Regions from separate parts of the Lentilactobacillus sp. TOM.63 genome, predicted to be linked through region 3. Evidence: predicted binding sites of a transcription regulator. Region 3 holds the regulator's gene; each other region holds the start of a gene.
What was found. Region 3 encodes CtsR, which represses protease genes until heat stress. Its sites were predicted from a motif close to TTGGTCAAAAAAGGTCAAANA; they were not measured.
Positions count from the first base shown of each region.

Region 1: clpP (ATP-dependent Clp endopeptidase proteolytic subunit ClpP) is a predicted target of CtsR. The motif match lies at 1,513-1,533, and genes of this name have one in related genera.
Region 2: QUF07_RS09585 (ATP-dependent Clp protease ATP-binding subunit) is a predicted target of CtsR. The motif match lies at 1,279-1,299, and genes of this name have one in related genera.

Region 1 covers NZ_JAUCAP010000021.1:9,412-11,690, forward strand. Annotated here, with positions in the region: gene QUF07_RS05810 (zinc-dependent alcohol dehydrogenase family protein) at 1-626, opposite strand, end outside; gene clpP (ATP-dependent Clp endopeptidase proteolytic subunit ClpP) at 850-1,443, opposite strand; gene QUF07_RS05820 (VOC family protein) at 1,655-2,279, shown strand, end outside.
Region 2 covers NZ_JAUCAP010000048.1:5,474-7,752, reverse strand. Annotated here, with positions in the region: gene QUF07_RS09585 (ATP-dependent Clp protease ATP-binding subunit) at 1-1,226, opposite strand, end outside; gene ykzS (protein YkzS) at 1,376-1,585, shown strand; gene QUF07_RS09575 (phosphocarrier protein HPr) at 1,718-1,984, shown strand.
Region 3 covers NZ_JAUCAP010000049.1:7,592-9,870, reverse strand. Annotated here, with positions in the region: gene QUF07_RS09695 (ATP-dependent Clp protease ATP-binding subunit) at 1-1,212, opposite strand, end outside; gene QUF07_RS09690 (CtsR family transcriptional regulator) at 1,228-1,695, opposite strand.

The sequences.
Region 1 (2,279 bases), on a different contig from region 3:
TTCATTGCAACTTGCGCTGTTAGGTGAGCGGAACCACCAAAACCATAGAGGCCTAAACGCCCACCGGCAGGAACGTTTGCCCGCTCAAATGCCCGGTAACCGATAATGCCGGCACAAAGGAGTGGAGCAGCGGTCGCTGAGTTGAACCTTTCGGGAATCCGATAAGCGAAGCCTTCTGGAACTGTGACATATTCTGCGTAACCGCCGTCATGATCCCAGCCGGTATACAAGGAATTTGGGCAGAGGTTCTCGCGACCTGAACGACAGTATTCACAAACACCGCAGGTCCAGCATAACCAAGGAATGCCAATTCGATCACCAAGGTTAAAACGGCTGGTTTCGGGACCAAATTTAACCACGCGGCCGACAATCTCATGTCCGGGCGTCAGGTGTTCTTTATGAACTGGTAAGTCGCCCTCGGTCACGTGTAAATCGGTGTGACAAACGCCACACGTAATTACTTTGACTAGCACTTCTCCACGCTGTGGGGTTGGCACTGGTTTAGTGGTGAAGCGAAGTGGCGAGCTGTCCGAATTGATTGAACCCGGCTTGATAATTTCCCAAGCTTTCATTTCACTGGGGATGGTTTCCGAGGTATCCGGTGTGATTGTTTCTTGTGTTTTCATAAATTAATGACCTCGATTCAATAATTGTTTCAGAAAGAACGCATACCGATTTCATTGAATATAACAAACAAGTTAATGATTGAACTAACTTTCACATTCATTTTAGTCTGTTCTACGGTGATTAGCAATTGAACAGGATATAGAAAAAAGACCGCCACAAGCTTTGGACTTGTTGACGGTCTTCCTTAAATCACTCTTCATTGACGATCGGTCAATTAGTGAATTATTGTTTTTCAGAACTGTTGGTCATGATGCCATCCAACAAGCCATAATCAACAGCTTCTTGAGCGGTTAAGTAGTTATCCCGTTCAGTATCCTTGTTGATCTTCTCGATTGGTTGACCGGAATTCTCAGCTAAGAGATTATTAATCATCTTACGAGCCTTGAGAATTTCTTCAGCAGCAATTTCGATTTCAGTTTGTTGACCTTGAGCACCACCGGATGGTTGGTGAATTAGGACTTGAGCATGTGGCAAAGCAAATCGCTTGCCCTTGGCACCGGAAGATGCAAGAACAGAAGCCATTGAAGCAGCCATACCCATTACGATTGTCTGAACATCGGCTTTCACGAAGTTCATGGTATCGTAAATTGCCATGCCTGAGGTGATCACACCACCTGGTGAGTTGATGTAAAGGTAAATATCTTTTTCAGAGTCTTGAGCATCCAAGAATAACAATTGAGCAATAATCGCGTTCGCCATGTCATCTTCGATTGGGCCTGATAACATGATGATGCGGTCTTTTAACAGACGTGAATAAATGTCATAAGCTCTTTCGCCATTAGCGGATTGCTCAATAACAGTTGGCACTAAATTCATTGAGAATGCCTCCTTGATAGGTTTTATGAAAGATGGCCTGCGCCAAGTTCATGATAATAGTTTAGTGTATTGGTCAAAAAAGGTCAAATGTTTTGATCAATTTAATCTGATAAATGTTTTGTAATCCTGATAGCGGTCAGGTGTTATCCTGATGAAACCGAATTCAATGGTGCTATACTTTTGTCAAAGGATTAAGCGAGGAGGCTTCAAAATGAAAACGCACCATATCTCACTCTTAACGAAAGATGCCGATCAAAACGTCCATTTTTACACGAAAGTATTGGGGATGCGACTCATTAAGAATACGGTTAACCAGGAGAACATCAAGATTCGCCACTTGTTCTATGGTGATTACCTTGGCACGCCGGGGACAGTCGTCACGTTCTTTGTGCTTCCGCTGTTGGGTCGACGAACGGATGCCAAACACTTTTTTAATAGTATCAAATTAGCAATTCCAACTGGCAGCTTGGCGTTTTGGCAGCAGCGGCTTGATCGGTTAGGATATCAAACGACTGAAATTGATAATGGGCTTAAATTACTTGACCCAGATGGGGTTGAACTGAAATTAATTTTGACATCAGAGCGGTTAACTGACATGCGAATTATTCCAAACAGTGAGGTTCCAGCAGAAGACCAAATCACCAGATTACTGGGAACAGCGCTTCACCTACCGGATCCACAGGCTACCGCAGCGTTTTTCCACGAGTGGTTAGGCTTACCGATAGAATCAGATTCCGTGAAGCTGGAAGATGGTCAAACAATTGATCTTCTAAAGTCCCAACGACCAGACGATCGGACGCGGTTTGGTAGGGGGAGCATCGACCATTTTGCCTTGG
Region 2 (2,279 bases), on a different contig from region 3:
ATGTCTTCTGCAGTTACTTGCGGGGTATCTGCGGAATTAACGCTGCCGTTTTCCTTGGTCTTTTCAAGCTTACTTACTTGATCACGATAGTAAGCGGCTTTTTCATAATCTTCACTCTTCAAAGCAGCTTGTTTCTGCTTCTCGGCATTTTGAATCTTTTCGTCAACCGTGTGAGGATCAACCGCATTAATGGTCAAATTCTTTCGAGAGCCGGCTTCATCGAGTAAATCGATGGCCTTATCAGGTAAGAATCGATCTTGAATGTAACGGTCGGACAACTTAACTGCTGCCTTAATCGCATCATCCGTGTACTTAACGTGGTGGTAATCTTCATAACGTTTCTGGATACCCTTCAAAATCTTGATCGATTCCTCTGGTGAAGGTTCTTCAACTGTCACTGGTTGAAGTCGACGAGCCAAAGCTGAATCTTTTTCGATATCACGATATTCTTTTAACGTTGTGGCACCGATTAACTGGAATTCGCCACGGGCAAGTGCGGGCTTTAAGACGTTACCAGCGTCCATGCCACCCTCGGCATTTCCGGCACCAACAATTTCATGGATTTCATCGATGAATAGGATGATGTCTGGATTGTCTTGAACTTCCTTGATTAATTGCTGCATTCTCTGTTCAAATTGGCCCCGGATCCCGGTTCCTTGAACAAGTGAAACGACGTCAAGGCGAATAATTTGTTTGTTTTGCAGCTTTGAAGGCACGTTGCCAGAAACAATTTCCTGGGCTAATCCTTCAACAACAGCTGTTTTACCAACTCCAGCTTCTCCAATGAGAACTGGATTATTCTTGGTTCGACGGTTTAAGATTTCGACGACTCGACGGATTTCATTATCACGACCGATAACTGGATCAACTTTCCCATCTCTGGCAAGTTGGGTTAAATTGATACCATATTGGCCGAGAAGTGAGTTGCCATTTTGTTGAAAACCTCTTGGACCGCCACCGTTATTTGGTCCCATTGGTTGGGTAGGCGGAATTTCTTGTTGGGAGTTTGGATTAACATTTCCGTTTTGCATTGCGCGGAAAATGTCGTCTAAGCCACCAAATCCAAATGGATCTTGAGCCATATTTTGAGCACCTCCTGTGTTACGTTGTTTGTTCGATAGGAGTTGATAGCAATTTTGGCAAAGGTTAATTGTTTGCTTTTGACCATTCACACTCGCATAAAGATGAATGGTTGCTGGATTCTTATGGCAATTTTGGCATAGCATTAATTGCTTTCCTCCTTTAATATAGAAAATAAAAGGACAACGAAGGATGAAGTTACTGACCAACTTTGACCTTTGAAATTATTATACAACAACATATGATGTAATCAAGTAATTGGACTGAACAGATCATTTAAGGAGATGATTAACCATTGGCAGAAGACGTAAATTATGAGGAACAACTGAAGAAGCTAGAATCCGGAGAGCTTGATAGGATTGAAGTGCACCCAGACCACTTCATGGATTTCCAGGTGGCCTACATGAATTTTGACAAGCGCAAGCGGGTGATTGGGACCGCAAATCAAGGTGGTGTGGTGACATATGTTTTTGAACGCGACGAAGATGACAAAAAAACGCAATAAATGCTGTAAGCGGTTGAGGTTAAGCTTGTATTTTGGTTGATATATTGCTATTCTAAGATGAGTAAGGAATAATTTTAACTTTAAAATTATTTTTCGGAGTTTATAAAACTGATCAGAGGAGAATGATTTATAATGGAAAAACGTGAATATAACATTGTGGCAGAAACAGGAATTCATGCTCGCCCAGCTACTTTATTAGTCCAGACGGCAAGCAAGTTTAACTCAGATATTACCCTTGAATATCAAGAAAAGTCCGTTAACTTGAAATCAATCATGGGTGTGATGTCATTGGGTGTTGGCCAAAGTGCATCAGTAACAATTACTGCTGACGGCGACGACGAAAAGCAGGCAATTGCTGCAATCAGTGAAACAATGAAGTCTGAAGGACTCACTGACTAATTCATGTTCATTGTGATGAATACTAGACTTATAAATAACTTAAAAAACAAGTTGCTAACGGCTATAAACGGTTGATTAGCAGCTTGTTTTTTTAGTTTGACTCGTTTGCAATACTAGAACTAAACCAATATAATTATAACGATTGTTACACTACAGTGCCGTCTGCAATGGGTGAAGCGGTCACTTTGGCACAGTGTGCAGATCTGGGCGCACATTTTAACGACACGGTCCAGATACTACCGTTAGTGGTGTTGCTGCTGCCTTCGAAATACTAAATTGTACCACCAGAAAGGGG
Region 3 (2,279 bases):
AATGGCCTTATCTGGTAAGAACCGGTCACTAATGTAACGGTTTGAAAGGTTAACCGCTGTTTCAATTGCTTCATCAGTAATTTCAACATGATGATGTTGTTCGTACTTCGGCCGCAGCCCCTTGAGAATTTGAGCAGTTTCGTCAGTCGTGGGCTCGTCAACCATCACTTTGGCAAATCGACGTTCCAAGGCAGCATCTGATTCAATGTACTTTTGGTATTCATCAAGCGTTGTTGCCCCGATTAACTGAAGCTCACCACGAGCCAATGCAGGTTTCAAGATATTGGAGGCATCAATTGCCCCTTCGGCACCACCGGCACCAATTAAGGTATGCAACTCATCAATGAAGAGAATGATGTTACCATCTGAATAAATTTCATCGATCACTTTCTTCAAGCGGTCTTCGAATTCGCCACGGTACTTGGTTCCGGCAACCAATGAGCCCATGTCGAGCATCATCAAGCGTTTGTTAACCATGTCGCCGGGAACTTCGCCTTTAACGATTCGTTCAGCAAGGCCTTCTGCAATGGCTGTTTTTCCAACGCCGGGTTCTCCAATTAGAACTGGGTTATTCTTAGTCCGCCGAGCTAAAATCTGAACCACCCGCTTAACTTCAAGATCACGGCCAATGGTTGGATCAAGCCGGTCTTGACGAGCTAATTCAGTTAAGTCACGAGCCAATGAATCAATCGTTGGTGTCTTTGATTCATTTCGTTTTGATTGACGGCCCCGTTGCTTGGCTGCCATGTTTGAAGCCATTGAACCACCACTAATTCCCATTTTGCGCAATGTTACTTTGCGAATTTGTGATAGATCAAGCCCCAAATTAATTAAAATTCTGGATGATAAGATTGTCTCATCGGTTAGAAGTGAAATTAAAATGTGTTCGGTTCCTACTTTAGGAACGCCATTTTTCTTGGCGAAATCTCCTGCTTGGGCTAAAACTTCCTTAGCCTTTGGTGAATATGGCAGGTAATCCGTACTTGAAAGATTCTTCAAGTTGCCATAACCAGCAAACCGTTCGACTTCTTCTGTGACATCTTCGGCAGTTACTGAGAACTGTTGAAGTGCTTTATAAGCGATCCCATTCGTTTCAATCAGTAGACCTAGTAAAAGGTGTTCAGTACCGATAGCCTGATGTTTAAATTTCTTGGCTTGTTCCTGAGCGATGGTTAAAACATTCTTAGCGCTTGGAGTAAACAAATTATTCATAGACACCCTCACTTTCTATCCCTCGTAACGTAAACGATTCAGGATTGATATCATTATATTCGCTCTCATGATATCTGTTAAATCATTATTGTTCAGGTCAATCGCATCTTTATCAATCGCGGCCAAAATAATGCTGGCCTCTCTACGATTAATTAAGTCATTATTATATAACGTTTGAACGATTGTTTCACTATCTCTTTTGGATAACTTGTTACCAATCGCGGCGATTAATGAATCTAAAACGTCGATATCGTCTAATAAGCGGACTTTTTCTATTCTAATGTAGCCGCCACCACCACGCTTGCTCTCAACGATATAACCATTTTGGATAGTAAATCGCGTATTGATTACGTAGTTGATTTGGGACGGTACAACGTCAAACAAACCAGCAATTTCAGAACGACGAATCTTAACCTGTTCGTTATCTGCAAGGATTTCTTTTAAATAACGTTCAATTAAATCTGAAATATTTTCGTCGGCCATTTCATCACCCATTCTTTGACTAATATTGACTATTATTATACGAATGTCTGAGGAAAGTACAAGGAAAAGGATTGAGAGTGCGAAAACAAGCGGTTAAGAATCGGAGTGTAAGTCTCCTTTGGAAGAAATTCGTGGGCTTGGAATTTTTTTCAAAGGTGCTTACGCGCAGATTCTTGCTTGTTTTCGCACGTTTCTGCTATGTAACAAAGAACCTCGGTGCTTGTCTTCAGTTATGTGCAGGGAACTGATGGGCTGAGCACGTTTCTATGTAATGGTGACATCATTGTCCCCCTTGGCTCATACATTAGGGTTCAGTGTCGTCGGAGCACGTTTACTGTGTAAAAGAATATTTTATTTGTAGCACCCTAAGTTGCCTTTAGAGGAAATTCCCGGGCTTGGAATTTTTTCTAAAGGTGCTTACGCGCAGATTCTTGCTTGTTTTCGCACGTTTCTGCTATGTAACAAAGAACCTCGGTGCCTATTTTCATCTATGTGCAGACTTCTGCTTGTTAGAATGTAGAACGCACTCAGCGAACAAGCCACTTATTTTCTAATCTGCCCTTGATAAAACCACCACAAGCGAG